DNA from 4 places in the Nonomuraea sp. CA-218870 genome. Region 3 is predicted to be linked to each of the others. Evidence: riboswitches for the same ligand, from Rfam matches in the RefSeq annotation. Region 3 holds a riboswitch; each other region holds the start of a gene.
The links. A riboswitch is a leader RNA that binds a small molecule or an ion and turns the genes downstream of it on or off. The one in region 3 is predicted to bind cyclic di-AMP.
Positions count from the first base shown of each region.

Region 1: it holds a riboswitch for cyclic di-AMP, as region 3 does, so the genes downstream of both, ACQEUU_RS20455 (D-alanyl-D-alanine carboxypeptidase family protein) here and ACQEUU_RS33080 (hypothetical protein) in region 3, are expected to answer to the same signal.
Region 2: it holds a riboswitch for cyclic di-AMP, as region 3 does, so the genes downstream of both, ACQEUU_RS22370 (glycoside hydrolase family 25 protein) here and ACQEUU_RS33080 (hypothetical protein) in region 3, are expected to answer to the same signal.
Region 4: it holds a riboswitch for cyclic di-AMP, as region 3 does, so the genes downstream of both, ACQEUU_RS01825 (NlpC/P60 family protein) here and ACQEUU_RS33080 (hypothetical protein) in region 3, are expected to answer to the same signal.

Region 1 covers NZ_JBNJMN010000001.1:4,221,204-4,224,410, reverse strand. The annotation lists gene ACQEUU_RS20460 (DoxX family protein) at 1-230, opposite strand, end outside; gene ACQEUU_RS20455 (D-alanyl-D-alanine carboxypeptidase family protein) at 310-1,221, opposite strand; cyclic di-AMP (ydaO/yuaA leader) riboswitch at 1,233-1,366, opposite strand; gene ACQEUU_RS20450 (signal peptidase II) at 1,561-2,091, shown strand; gene ACQEUU_RS20445 (MerR family transcriptional regulator) at 2,118-2,480, shown strand; gene ACQEUU_RS20440 (serine hydrolase domain-containing protein) at 2,507-3,207, opposite strand, start outside.
Region 2 covers NZ_JBNJMN010000001.1:4,620,763-4,623,969, forward strand. The annotation lists gene ACQEUU_RS22365 (bifunctional polysaccharide deacetylase/glycosyltransferase family 2 protein) at 1-352, shown strand, start outside; cyclic di-AMP (ydaO/yuaA leader) riboswitch at 615-749, shown strand; gene ACQEUU_RS22370 (glycoside hydrolase family 25 protein) at 762-1,535, shown strand; gene ACQEUU_RS22375 (hypothetical protein) at 1,542-1,937, opposite strand; gene ACQEUU_RS22380 (MerR family transcriptional regulator) at 2,008-2,385, shown strand; gene ACQEUU_RS22385 (sulfatase-like hydrolase/transferase) at 2,575-3,207, shown strand, end outside.
Region 3 covers NZ_JBNJMN010000002.1:943,769-946,975, forward strand. The annotation lists gene ACQEUU_RS33070 (rod shape-determining protein) at 1-79, opposite strand, end outside; gene ACQEUU_RS33075 (DUF5302 domain-containing protein) at 239-439, shown strand; cyclic di-AMP (ydaO/yuaA leader) riboswitch at 595-735, shown strand; gene ACQEUU_RS33080 (hypothetical protein) at 918-1,829, shown strand; gene ACQEUU_RS33085 (alpha/beta fold hydrolase) at 1,868-2,731, shown strand; gene ACQEUU_RS33090 (DUF4032 domain-containing protein) at 2,977-3,207, opposite strand, start outside.
Region 4 covers NZ_JBNJMN010000001.1:382,178-385,384, reverse strand. The annotation lists gene ACQEUU_RS01830 (LuxR family transcriptional regulator) at 71-283, shown strand; gene ACQEUU_RS01825 (NlpC/P60 family protein) at 336-1,379, opposite strand; cyclic di-AMP (ydaO/yuaA leader) riboswitch at 1,387-1,539, opposite strand; gene ACQEUU_RS01820 (amino-acid N-acetyltransferase) at 1,817-2,374, shown strand; gene ACQEUU_RS01815 (RDD family protein) at 2,472-3,207, shown strand, end outside.

The DNA.
Region 1 (3,207 bases), on a different contig from region 3:
GCCAGCGGGACGAGGACCGGGGCGATGCCGAACGTCGCCGGCAGGATCAGCCCGAACGCGGCCAGCACCTCCAGGCCGCCGATGGCCTTGACCGTCGCGGCGGAGAAGTCCTCCGTCCAGGCCAGGCCGGAGGCCGCGAGCGTCTCCTTGCGCTGCGTCAGCTTCATCAGCCCGGCCACGCCGAACACGGCCGCGAGCAGGCCCGCGACGATCCACAACGCCAAATCCATGGGGGGTCCCGTCCTCACGCGCCATCAAGGTCCAACAGGACTGTAGAGGGTGCCGGCCCCGGCCGGGCGACCACCCCGGCTACTGCTGGACGGCGGCGGCGGCCCAGTCGAGCAGGGCCCCGGCGGTCTGGAAGCGGCGGCTGGAGTCGCTCTCGCCGAGCAGGACGCCGACCAGCCGGCTCTCGCCCCGGTCGGCGGCGAAGGCGAGCGTGTAGCCGGCCGCGCGGGTGAAGCCGGTCTTGACGCCGAGCGCGCCGGGGGTGCCGAGCAGGCGGTTGGTGTTCCGCCAGGAGTACGAGCCGTGCTCGGACGTGGCGGGGACCATGTGGTACCGGGCCGAGGTGACCTTCTCCAGCGTCGGGTTCTCCAGCACCGCCTGGGCCAGGCGGACCTGGTCGCGGGCGGTGGAGTGACCGCCGCCGCCGTAGGGCATGCCGTCGGCGTTGACGTACACGGTGTCGTCCATGCCGAGGCGCCGGGCGGTGGCGTTCATCTCGGCCACGAACTCCTCGACGCCGGGCCCGTACGCGCGGGCGAGCGCGTGCGCGGCGTCGGCGCCCGAGGGCAGCATGAGCGCGTACAGCAGGTTCTCGACGGTCAGCGTGTCGCCCGCGCGCAGGTGGGCGACGGCGGCGCCGCCCGCCGAGGCGTAGCGGACGTCGTCGGCGGTGACCTCGACCTTGTCGGTGGGCTCGGCGCGCTGGAGGACGACGTACGCGGTCATCATCTTGGTGAGGCTGGCCACCGGCCTGCGCAGGTCGGCCTCCTTGCTGAAGTGCACCCGGCCGGTGGTGGCGTCGATCACGTGGGCGGCCGGGGCGAGGACGGCGGGCATGTCGGCGGCGTGCGCGGGAGCCGCCTGGACGGGTGCGACGTGCGCGACCGGCGGGGCCGCGTGGGCGGCGGGCGCGGTGGCCGTGGTGGCCGTGGTGGCGCCGGCGGCGACCACGAGGCCGAGCAGCGCGCCGCTCAGCCGGTGGGTGAGCTGCATGAGGGAATCGCTCCTCGCTTCCATGCCGCCTACCGGGTTAGCTGACGGGTTCGGGCGTGGAAGTGCCCTACGGCGTGTGACGTGCCGATTCACCCCGAAGGGATTGGGTCCCCGGCTCCGCGAACGGACTCGGCGGCCGTGCGCTCCCCGGGGGTCAGGCAGCGCACGGACTAGGCAGATTTGGGATTAAGGTAATGCAACCTGACAAACAACGCAAATGTTGGCAAACAGCACAGTTCGGGGCGGTCGGCCCTCTGACGCGGCGGACGCCGGTGACCGGTGAGCGGCTTCTCCCGTTCCACTAGATTGGGCGCAGGCCGAAGGAAGGCGGAGTCGACGGTGCCGAGCGGACGACAGCCCGAGACCACGGGCAGGCGGCTCTACGGGTGGATGCTGGCGCTCGCCGGGCTGGTCCTCGTCGCCGACCAGCTCACCAAGCTCTGGGCGGTCGCGGCGCTCTCTGGCGGCGAGCGCGTCACGGTGATCCCGGAGCTGATCCAGCTGCGGCTGCTGTTCAACCCCGGAGCCGCATTCTCGATCGGCGCCGGGGCCACGTGGGTGTTCACCCTGACGGCAGCCGGCGCCGTGGCCGGCATCCTCTACACCGGGCGGCGGCTGGGCTCCCGGGCGTGGACCGTCGTGCTGGGCGCGCTGCTCGGCGGCGCCTTCTCCCACCTGCTCGACCGCCTGTTCCGCCCGCCCGGCCTCGCGCGCGGCCATGTCGTCGACTTCATCGACTACGGCGGCCTGTTCGTCGGCAACGTGGCCGACATCGCCCTGACCGTCAGCTGTGTCATCCTCGTCCTGCTCACCCTGCGCGGCATCCCGCTCGCGGGCGAGGACGCCGCCGCCGGGCGGCCGGGCGCGTAGCCCGCCGAGGCCGAAGGAGCGATCAGATGCGGATCGGCGAGTTGTCCGAGCGCACCGGCACACCCCCGAGGCTGCTGCGCTACTACGAGGAGCAGGGCCTGATCCATCCCGCCCGGTCCGCGAACGGCTACCGCGACTACCACGAGAGCCAGGTCGACCGGGTGATGCAGATCCGCGGCCTGCTGGAGGCGGGCCTGCCCACCCGGATCATCAAGCAGATCCTCCCCTGCCTCGACGGCCCCAGGGAGATCCACCTGCCGGACGCCACCCCGGAGATGATCGCCGCGCTGGAGCGGGAGCGCGACCGGATGACCGCCCGCATCGACTGCCTGGCCCGCAACCGCGACGCCATCGCCGCCTACCTGGACGCCGTCCGCACCCGGAAGTAGGCGCCGCGGGATGAAGGGCGGATCCGTCAGGGCCGGGCCGCCATCGCCTTCCTGACGGCGTCGAGCAGACGCGCGGCGCGCGTGTCCGGCCCCTGCCGGATGCGGTTCATCACGTACCCGAACGCCAGGCCGCTCTCCGGGTCGGCGAAGCCGATCGAGCCGCCCATGCCGCCGAACCCGAACGCCGCGGGCGCGTACCAGTACGCGTCCGGGGTGGGCAGGCCGAAGCCGGTGCCGATGCGGACCGGCACCCGCAGGACGCGGTCGAGGCCGGCCGCCTGTTCGGCGGTGGCGGCGGCCAGGGCGGCGGGGGTGAGGATGCGGTGCCCGTCCACCTCGCCGATCAGGGCGGCGTAGAAGCGGGCCAGCGCGCGGGCCGTGCAGATGCCGTTGGTGGCGGGCAGCTCGGCGGCCTGCTCGCGGGGGTCGTCGTGGTCCAGCGCGGGCCGGACCACGGTCATCGCCCGTACGGTGAGCGACGCCGGGTCGGCGTAGGCGGCCATCACCTCACGCATGGGCTCGGGGATGGCCTCCAGGTCGATCGCGGAGAGGTCGAAGTCGCCGGGGTCGGTGAGGATGCGGGCGACCCGGTGGTGTTCGGAGGCGGGCAGGCCGATCCACAGGTCGAGGCCGAGCGGCCCGGCGATCTCGTCGGCGAGGAACGCGCCGACGCCGCGCCCGCTCACCCGGCGCACGACCTCGCCGACGAGCCATCCGTACGTGAGCG
Region 2 (3,207 bases), on a different contig from region 3:
GCCGGGTCCGTTCGGCCGCCGCTGCCTGGGCTACCTGTCGCTGTTCCACGTGCTGCTGCCGTTGCTGGCGCCGGTGGTCGACCTGATGGCCGTCTACCACATGGCCGTCGGCGACCCGCTGCCCGCGGTGGCGCTGTGGGCCGGGTTCGTGGCGGTGCAGGCCGCCGCCGGCTGGTACGCGCTGCGCCTGGACGGGGAGCGGGTGTCGGCGCTGTGGGCGCTGCCGCTGCAGCAGGTGGTCTATCGGCAGCTCATCTATCTGGTGGTGTTCCAGTCGGTGGCGACCGCGCTGCTGGGGGTGCGGTTGCGCTGGCACACGGTGCGCAGGCAGGGCACGTTCGCGGCGCCGTGAGGGACGCGGCCCTGGACGCTTTCGAGGGCTTTCCGGGGGTACGGAGCCGGCCGGGCCGCAGATTTTACCCGGGGTTCGGATTCCCTTGCCTGGCAGGGGATCCAGGAGCGGGAACCCCGGGTGAACCAGGTAAAACCGGATATGTCATAGTTGCAGTATTTTTGTCCGCATATATACCTTGCGCATATGCGCGGTGTACCCGTCGCCGCGTCGATGGACCGGACCGTGCGCCGTCCTGGCGGTATCCCTCTCGCGCCAGGGCAGCGCACGGCCGCCTAATCCGCGTCCCGCGGAGCCGGGGACCCAATCTCCTGGGGTGAATCGGACGCCACCGTTCGTAGGGGACTTCCAACCCCGAACCCGTCAGCTAACCCGGTAGGCGGCATGGAAGCAAGGAGTCGTTCCCCTCATGCCCAAGCCCAGGCTTGCCGCAGTTCTGACCTACCGTCCCGGCGCCCGCCTCGCGTACGCCCTCGCCGGCGCGCTGGTGGCGGGCACCACGGCCCTCGCCGGCGTGACCGGCAGCGCCATCGCCGCCACCACCGGCCAGGTCGCCTCCCCCGTCGACCCGAATCCGGCCGCCGCGCCGCAGCAGGCCGCCGCGCTCACGTACGGCCAGGACGTGTCCAACTACCAGCCCGACCACGACTGGGCGAGCAGCCCGGCCGAGTTCGGCATCATCAAGGCCACCGAGGGCACGAGCTTCCGCGACCACACCTTCGCCCGGCACTGGGCGGAACTCGACAAGAAGGGCATCGTGCGGGGTGCGTACCACTACGGGCACCCGCGCAACAATCCCATCGCCGAGGCCGAGCACTTCCTGTCGGTGGTGAACTCCCAGCCCGGCAAGCCCGGTGACCTGCTGGTGCTCGACCTGGAGACGACCAACGGCCGGTCCGTCGCCGAGGTGAACGCCTGGGCCAAGGCGTGGCTGTCCCACGTGGAGGCCAAGACCGGGGTCAAGCCGATGTTCTACAGCGGCTGGCACTTCGCCGACACCTACGGCGCGGGGCTCGCCGACTACCCGCTCTGGGTCGCCCACTACGGCAAGCCCAAGGGGCAGATCACCCCGCCGGCGGACTGGAAGTCCTGGACCATCCACCAGTACTCCGACTCGCCCATCGACCAGAACGTCTCGGCGCTGACCCCCGACCAGCTCCGCACCCTGGGCCGCCCGGTCTGACCCCTGTCAGGCGAACCGGAGTCCCCGGTCCTCCAGCCGCCGCAGCGGCTCGTCCGGGCCCGCCGCGGCGGTCTCCGGCAACAGGAAGAACTCCTCCAGGATCGCCTCGGCCATGTCGTCGGCGGGGACGGTCAGGTCCCAGACGACCTCGCCGTCCGACGCCGTGACCTCGAAGGAGAAGAACGCGCAGCACGCCTTCTCCCGGGCGGCGAGATCCCGTACCCATTCCTCCAGCCCGTCGGCGGCCGGCCCGTCAGCGGCGCGGAACCGGAACCGGACTCCGCCGGCGGTCCGCTCGCGGGCGGTGAGCGCCCGGCCGAACAGCCGTCCGTACTCGGCCAGGCGCTGCCCGGGAGTGTCCCGGGCGGCGCTCATGTCGCACACGATCGGTGGGATGTCCATGGTGTGCTCTCCTTCCGTCACCTCCTGAACGTAAAGTCTGGACTTCGGTCCAGAGTCAAGGGAGGGCGACATGAAGATCGGCGAGGTGGCGCGCGCGGCCGGGGTCAGCGTGGACACGGTGCGCTTCTACGAGCGACGCGGGGTGCTGCCCGAGGCGGGCCGCAGGCCGTCCGGCTACCGGGAGTTCGACGAGTCGGCGGTGTCCAGGATCCGCACGGCCAAGGCGCTGCGGGAGCTGGGCTTCACGCTGGACGAGGTGGCCGGCGCCCTGCGCTCCCACGACGCGGGCGACGCGACGTGCGCGAGCGAACGGTGGCGCCTGGAGGCGGTGGTGGAGCGCCTCGAAGCCAGGATCGCCGAGCTGGCCCGGGCCCGCGACCTCGCCGCGCGATGCCTGGCCGACTGCCGCTCCGGCGACTGCCGCTTCCCCACCGGTCTGTCGCTCTAGCCCGCCGCGGCTTCCGCGGCGCGCGACGGCCGTCCTTCGGCGTGCCCGCCGGGCGAACCGGGCCGGAGGTCGGATTTAGGTCAAGACCACGGAAATAAAAGTGGGCAGATTCGCAGGTCAACCCTCTTGCGCCTCAGCCGTGCCGCCTTTAATGTAAACGCCCAGGAAAAAATGGCGATCGGAGCGCGAGTGACCAGTCCACGCAACGTCCTGTTCCTGATGACCGACCAGCATCGGGTGGACACCCTCGGCTGCTACGGCAACCCGGAGGTGCGCACCCCCGCGCTGGACGGCCTCGCGGCAGAGGGCACGCGGTTCGACCGGTTCTACACGCCGACCGCGATCTGCACCCCGGCGCGGGCCTCCCTCTTCACCGGCCTGCACCCGTTCCGGCACGGCCTGCTGGTCAACCCCGAGCGCAACGGCGGCGCGCGCGACGAGGTCGCCGCCGGGCACCCGGTCATGTCCGAGCCGCTGCTGGCCGCCGGCCACAACCTCGGCCACGTCGGCAAGTGGCACATCGGCCGCGAGCGCGGCCCCGAGTTCTACGGCATGGACGGCGAGCACCTGCCCGGCGCGCTGAACCCCTTCCACCACCCCTCCTACGAGAGCTGGCTGAAGGAGCACGGCCATCCCCCGTTCGCGGTGGAACACCCCGTCTTCGGCAGGGCCGCCAACGGCACCGGCCGCGGCCACCTGATCGCCGGACGGCTCAAGCAGCCCGCCGAGGCCACGGTGGAGTCCTTCCTCACCGACCGGACGCTGGAGCTGCTGGAGCGCTACGCCCGCGACTTCCACCGCTCGGGCAGGCCGTTCGTGCTG
Region 3 (3,207 bases):
GGCCTCGCGCGTAGATCTGGGTGGTGGCCGCGCCGAGATCGACGGCGAGGTCGCGGCCGAGGAAGCCGAGCGGGCTCACCGCCGCCGCTCCGGGGGGTCGGACTGCATGTCAGGGGTGTTTCCTGGATCGGGTCAAGCCAACACCAAGCCGCCGGAGCGGGTTTCGTGATGATCCCCGGTTTCGCGCGGTCAAGGTTCGCGTGGGAAGCTGGGACCGTACGCACACCAGGAGGTCCTCATGGCGGAAACACCGGAGCCGGAAGTCGACGAGACTCCCGAGGACGAGATGAAGCGCAAGTTCCGTGAGGCTCTGGAACGCAAGCGCGGCCAGCAGGCGGGCACCGGCGGGGGTGGTAGGGGAGCCGACCATTCCAAGGTCCACGGGACTCATGGTCCGGCTGCGGGCAAGCGGTCCTTCAGGCGCAAGAGCGGCGGCTGAAACCGGGTGTTCCGAGGGGGTACGGCATGCCGTACCCCCTTTTTATAGGTAGATCTTCGCCCGAATCATGGGCTTACCTTTGCATATGTCCGCTTTGCCCGCTAAATTGGTAAGCGTTACCAGGCGGTGACCATGACTCTTCACCAGGAAGAGGCCGCTGCCTGGCGCCGAATCCCGCGCCTCGCGGGAACCGGGGACCCATCTCCTTGGGGTGAATCCGGCCCTTGCGGCCGGTAGGGCAACATCTCCACGTCCGAACCCGTCAGCTAACCCGGTAGGCGAGATGGAGAGGACTTTTCTTCGTGATGTATCACCGCGCACGTCCCCCCTATCGCGGGATGTCACCGGCCGCCGGTTGAGCGGCACCATTTCCTGATCTTTCTCGTCGCGCCCCCGCGTAGCGTCCGCATGGCTTGACGCCCGGCTACGCCCTTCGTGCGCGCGTTTTGCTGTTGCCTCACAAAGGATTTGCGCTTTCATGCCCGCTCGTTTCAGCATGCGTTCCCTCGCCGTGCTCGTCGCCGCCGCCGGCACGCTGGCGTTCGGCTCCGGCGCCGCCCACGCCGACCTCGACATGAGCACCGAAAAGATCCTGCTCAAGGGTGATACCACCGCCTCCTACTTCTGGGACGACGGCTCCGGCCGCGCCGGTGACACCGGGCTGCCGGCCAGCGGCAAGCCCATGCAGAAGGGCATGGCCGCCAGCCCCAGCTGGCCCCTGCTGACCGAGGGCTACGTCCTCTACAACGGCAAGAAGGCGCCGTTCTTCGTCGGTGACCGCGGTCCGGGCACGCCCTCCAACAGGGGCATCATGCTCGACCTGGACGGGAAGACCTTCGCCGACCTGACCGGTGGGACGTTCAACCCGCGCACGCTGATGGTGGACGGCAACGGCGGCAAGGGCCACATCAAGGTCGAGTACGTCATCACCAAGTGGGGCGACGGCGTGGGCCTGAAGAACCACCCGGTGGCGTTCTCCACCGGCGCCTGGGGCCGCATGGACCGCAACCCTGCCAGCCCGCCGGTCCTGGCCGAGGACAAGTCCGAGGACAAGGCCGGGGAGAAGGCGGAGGACGGCAAGGCCCTGGCCGGCGCCAAGGCGGACGCCGAGCAGGACGCGCCGAACGCCCTCGCCGGAGCCCAGCCCGCGAAGAGCGAGCCCGCGAAGAGCGAGCCCGCCAAGACCGAGCCCGCCAAGACCGAGGCTCCGAAGGCGGTCGCCGTGGAGCCGATGGCGGACGGCAGGCCGACGGCAGGCGCCGCCGCCCAGGCCGCCGCGGCCACCGAGCGGAGCAACGTGACCGGCGCCGTCGTGGTCGGCGGCGCGGTGCTGCTCGGCGGTGGCCTGGTGCTGGGCCGCGAGCGGCTGCGCAAGCTCCTGCGCCGCTGAGCTTGGCTTGACCCACATCAGAATGTCATTCTAGGGCCGTGACCTCGATCGCATCGGCCCATGGCATCGACATCGCGTACGAGAGCTTCGGCTCTCCCGGCGGGCGCCCGCTCCTGTTGATCATGGGGCTGGGCGCCCAGCTCGTGCACTGGGACGACCCGCTCTGCGAGCTGCTCGCCGACCAGGGACACCACGTCGTCAGGTTCGACAACCGCGACGCCGGACTGTCCACCCACCTGCACGACGCGGGCGTGCCCGGCTCGGGCAGGCCCGTGCCCTACCTGCTGGACGACATGGCCGAGGACGCCGCCGGGCTGATGGACGCGCTGGGCTGGCCGGCCGCGCACGTGATGGGCGCCTCGATGGGCGGCATGATCGCCCAGTCGCTCGCCCTCCGGCACCCCGAGCGGGTCCTGACCCTCACCTCGATCATGTCCATGCCCGGCGGTTCGGTCGCCCCGCCGAGCGAGGAGGCCCGCGCGGTCCTGTTCACCAGGCCGGCGACCACCCGGGAGGGCGCCGTCGCGCAGGCGGTGGCCACGTCGTCGGTGATCGGCTCCCCGGGGTACGGACCCGACCGCGAGCGCGTCGAGCGGCTGGCCGGGCTGGCGTTCGACCGCTGCCACGACCCGGCCGGCGTGGCCAGGCAGTTCGCCGCGATCGTCTCCTCTCCCGACCGGACCGAGGCCCTGGCCCGGCTCGACGTCCCCACCCTGGTCATCCACGGCGCCGACGACCCGCTCATCCCGCTCGCGGGCGGTCAGGCCACCGCCGCGGCGATCCCCGGCGCGGAGCTCATGGTCTTCCCCGGCATGGGACACGACCTGCCGAGGGCCCTCTGGCCGGAGATCGTCGAGGCCGTCACCAAGCTGACCGCCCGCCGTCCCGGCCCGGCCGGGTGATCTCCTCACGCGACCCGGGGACAGGTGCCGTACCGGAGTGCCGTGGAAGGGGCGGCGGCCCGCGCTCGCCGCGCCCGGACGCGGACCGCCGGGTCCTCGGGGTGGAGGCGTGGCTTGAGGACCCCGACAGCTTAGAAGTGCCGGAAGGGACGGAAAGCCAACCGTGACAACGGCAGTCGTACCGAGATGAAGGTGTTTATAGCTGAGGCGAAGAAAAACCCTCCCCAAAGGGGGAGTTCAGCCATTCAGGAGATCTGACTCGCGTTCTCGTCGTCGGGAAGGAGCGCCTTCTCGTCGGGCTTGAAGACCAGCACCTTCCGCACGTACGACGTCACCGCGGTGGCCAGTCCCACGTCGGCCCCGGCCGCCTCCGACAGGTACCACCGGTGGTCGAGGATCTCGTGGAACAGCTGCGGCGCCTCCAGCTTCCCGCGCAGCTCCGCCGGGATCGCCGCGATCGTCGGCTGGAACACCTC
Region 4 (3,207 bases), on a different contig from region 3:
GTCCGGGACGAGCAGCCCATTGCTCGGGCCAGGAGGTCTCCGAGTAGTGCTGTTGGGGGGAGGGCTCCCGATGGATGTGCTCAGTGAAAACGTCGAACTGAGCCATGCAGACCTGGCGTTGCTGGCAGAGCTTGCCAGAGGCGTCACCGTGGATCGCGTGGGGCGCCGCCTCGACTGCAGCGGCCGCACGGTGCGCCGAAGATTGAGGGGCATCTGCGACCGGATCGGGGTGGCCACGGCGATCGAGGCCGTGGCCTGGGCGGCGCGCCGCCAGTTGATCTAGCGCGCCGCCTTTCCAGCGCCGGTCGATCGAGCGCGCCGGCTGATCCCGATGATCAGTCGGCGATGCGCACCGCGCCGGCGTAGGGGCGCCGCGCTATGGAGGCGATGCGGACGACGTCACCGGTCCGCGGGGCGTGCACCATCATGCCGCCGCCGAGGTAGATGCCCACGTGGTGCAGGTCGCTGTAGAAGAAGACCAGGTCGCCGGGGCGCAGCTCCTCCCGCGAGATGTGCCTGCCCGCGGTCCACTGCTCGCCGGTGTAGTGCGGCAGCGAGATCCCGACGCGCTGGTAGGCGGCCATGACCAGGCCGGAGCAGTCGTAGCCGTTGGGGCCTTCTGCGCCCCAGACGTACGGCTTGAGCTGCTGGGTGAGGGCCCAGCGGGCGGCCTGGGCGGCCTTGCCGTCGCCGGGGATGGGCAGGTTCACCCTGACGGCCCGGGTCCCGGGGCGGCCGGCCTCGCCGAGCGCGCGCTGGAAGAGTCGGCTCTCGACCCTGGTGACGAGGGCGGAGATGCGGTCGCGCTTGGCGCCGAGGTCCTCGACGATCTGGTCGACCTCGTCGATGCGCTTCCTGGCGCCTGCCCTGGCGCGTTCTGCGGCGTCCATCGCCTTGGTGAGCTTCAGCACCTCCTCGCTCTGCTGCCGGCGCAGCGCGTAGGTGGTGGCCGCGCGGTCGAGGTAGGTGTCGGGGTCGCCGCCGCCGGCGAAGGCGAGCGTCCGGTTGAGGCCGCCCGACATGTACTCGGCCTCGACCAGCAGCGTCATCTTCGTCCTCTTGGCGGCCAGCTCGGCCTCGCTGGTGGCGAGCCTCTTCTCGGCGTTCTCGACGGCCTTCCTGGCGGTCTTGAGCTTCTCGCGCTGCCCGTTGTACTGCTCGGTGAGCGTCTCGATCTCCAGGTGCATCTTCTCGACCTGCTCGGAGAGCTCCTTGAGCGAGGGCTTGGGGTCGGCTGTGGCGGGACCGGCTGGGACGGCGAGCATCAGGGCGGCGAGGACGGCGGCCGCGACGATCAGCCTCAGGCCGTTGCCGGTCCGTTCCGGGGGGCGGGCGGGCCCGCCCTCGGCGCTCCCCCTGCGGTCGCGCGTGCGCTTCACCGATCAAAGCTCCTTCCGTGGGCGCCGACCGGGTTAGCTGACGGGTTCGGGCCGGAGCAGCCCTACCGAGCGAGGTGCCCGGATTCACCCCTGGCGGCGCTGCCTGATCGCCGCCGGCGGATCCCCGGTTCCCCTTGCGGGGATTGGGCGCGTCTCCGCGCCGCGTGCGCGGGGACATCGACGCTGGACACTAATGCACCCCGGGTTCCTGCTCAACCGGAACTGCCGACTCTGTAGAGGTTTCACAACTGACGGGTCACAGGGTGATCTCGGAAACCCCGTGACGGCAAAGACTTTCTGTCCTCTTTGTGGTTACTTGGCGCAGGGGTGAACCTGCGGCGGCCAGGAGCGCTTCGTTCAGCCACGCGACCTCACAAGTGGGGCGGAAGTCCCGGGTTTGGGGTGAGCCGTAATCGCAATCGGTACTCTGGAGAGCCATGGAGCAGCTCGCCGAACGTCCCCTTCCCGAGACGGAGGTCCTCGTCCGGCGTGCCAGGACGCCCGACGTCAGAGCCATCAAACTCCTGGTGGACACCTACGCGGGAGCCGGTCCCCGGCTGCTGGAGAAGGCCGCCGTCACCCTGTACGAGGACGTGCAGGAGTTCTGGGTGGCCGAGCGCGACGGCAGGGTCGTGGGCTGCGGGGCGCTGCACGTGCTCTGGGAGGACCTCGCGGAGATCCGCACCGTGGCGGTGCACCCGGAGGCGCGCGGGCTGGCGATCGGGCACAGGATCGTCGCGGCCCTCATCGACACGGCCAAAGAACTCGGGTTGCGCCGCGTATTCTGCCTCACATTCGAGGTCGACTTCTTCGCGAGACACGGATTTCGTGAGATCCAGGGCACCCCCGTCTCGCCCGAGGTCTACGCGGAACTCCTGGCCTCGTACGACGAGGGCGTGGCCGAGTTCCTGGACCTGGAACACGTCAAGCCGAACACCCTGGGCAACACCAGGATGTTGCTTCACCTGACCTCGGGTGATGCGGATCTTGACTGACAGAAAAGGTGATTGTTGATAGCCATGTCGATACGTTGTCCAGGACAGGCATGTGCCCTGACATGTGCCACATGCGCACGCGAAGCGAGGTGACACGGTGAGCACCGGACAGCCGCCGTATCCGCAGGATGACTCCGGAGAGAATCATCCTGGATACGGGCATAACCCGGGACGCCCTCAAGGCGAGGATCCCGACGCGACGGTCGTTGGCTATCGGGCCGACGACCCCTACGGCCAGGGCCAGTACGGCCAGCAGGGCTACGGCCAGCAGCAGCACGGGCAGCAGCAGTACGGCCAGCAGCAGTACGGGCAGCCGGGTCAGCAGGGCTACGGCCAGCAGGGCGCCTCCCAGCCCGGCTACGGCCAGCAGCCGCAGTATGGGCAGCAGCCCGACTACGGCCAGCAGGGCTACGGCCAGCAGCCCGCCTCGGGCCAGCAGGGGTACGGCCAGCAGGCCGCCTCGGGCCAGCAGGGCCAGGGTTACGGTCAGCAGGGCGCGTCCCAGCCTGACTACGGTCAGCCGCAGTACGGGCAGCAGCCGCAGTCGCAGCCCGACTACGGTCAGGCCCCGTACGGGCAGCAGCCGCAGTCGCAGCCGGGCTACGGCCAGCCGCAGTACGGCCAGCAGCCTGCCTCGGGCCAGCAGGGTTACGGCCAGGGCTACGGTCAGCAGGGCGCGTCCCAGCCCGACTACGGTCAGCCGCAGTACGGGCAGCAGCCGCAGTCCCAGCCCGACTACGGTCAGGCCCCGTACGGGCAGCAGCCGCAGTCGCAGCCGGGCTACGGCCAGCCGCAGTACGGTCAGCCGCAGTACGGTCAGCAGCCCCAGTACG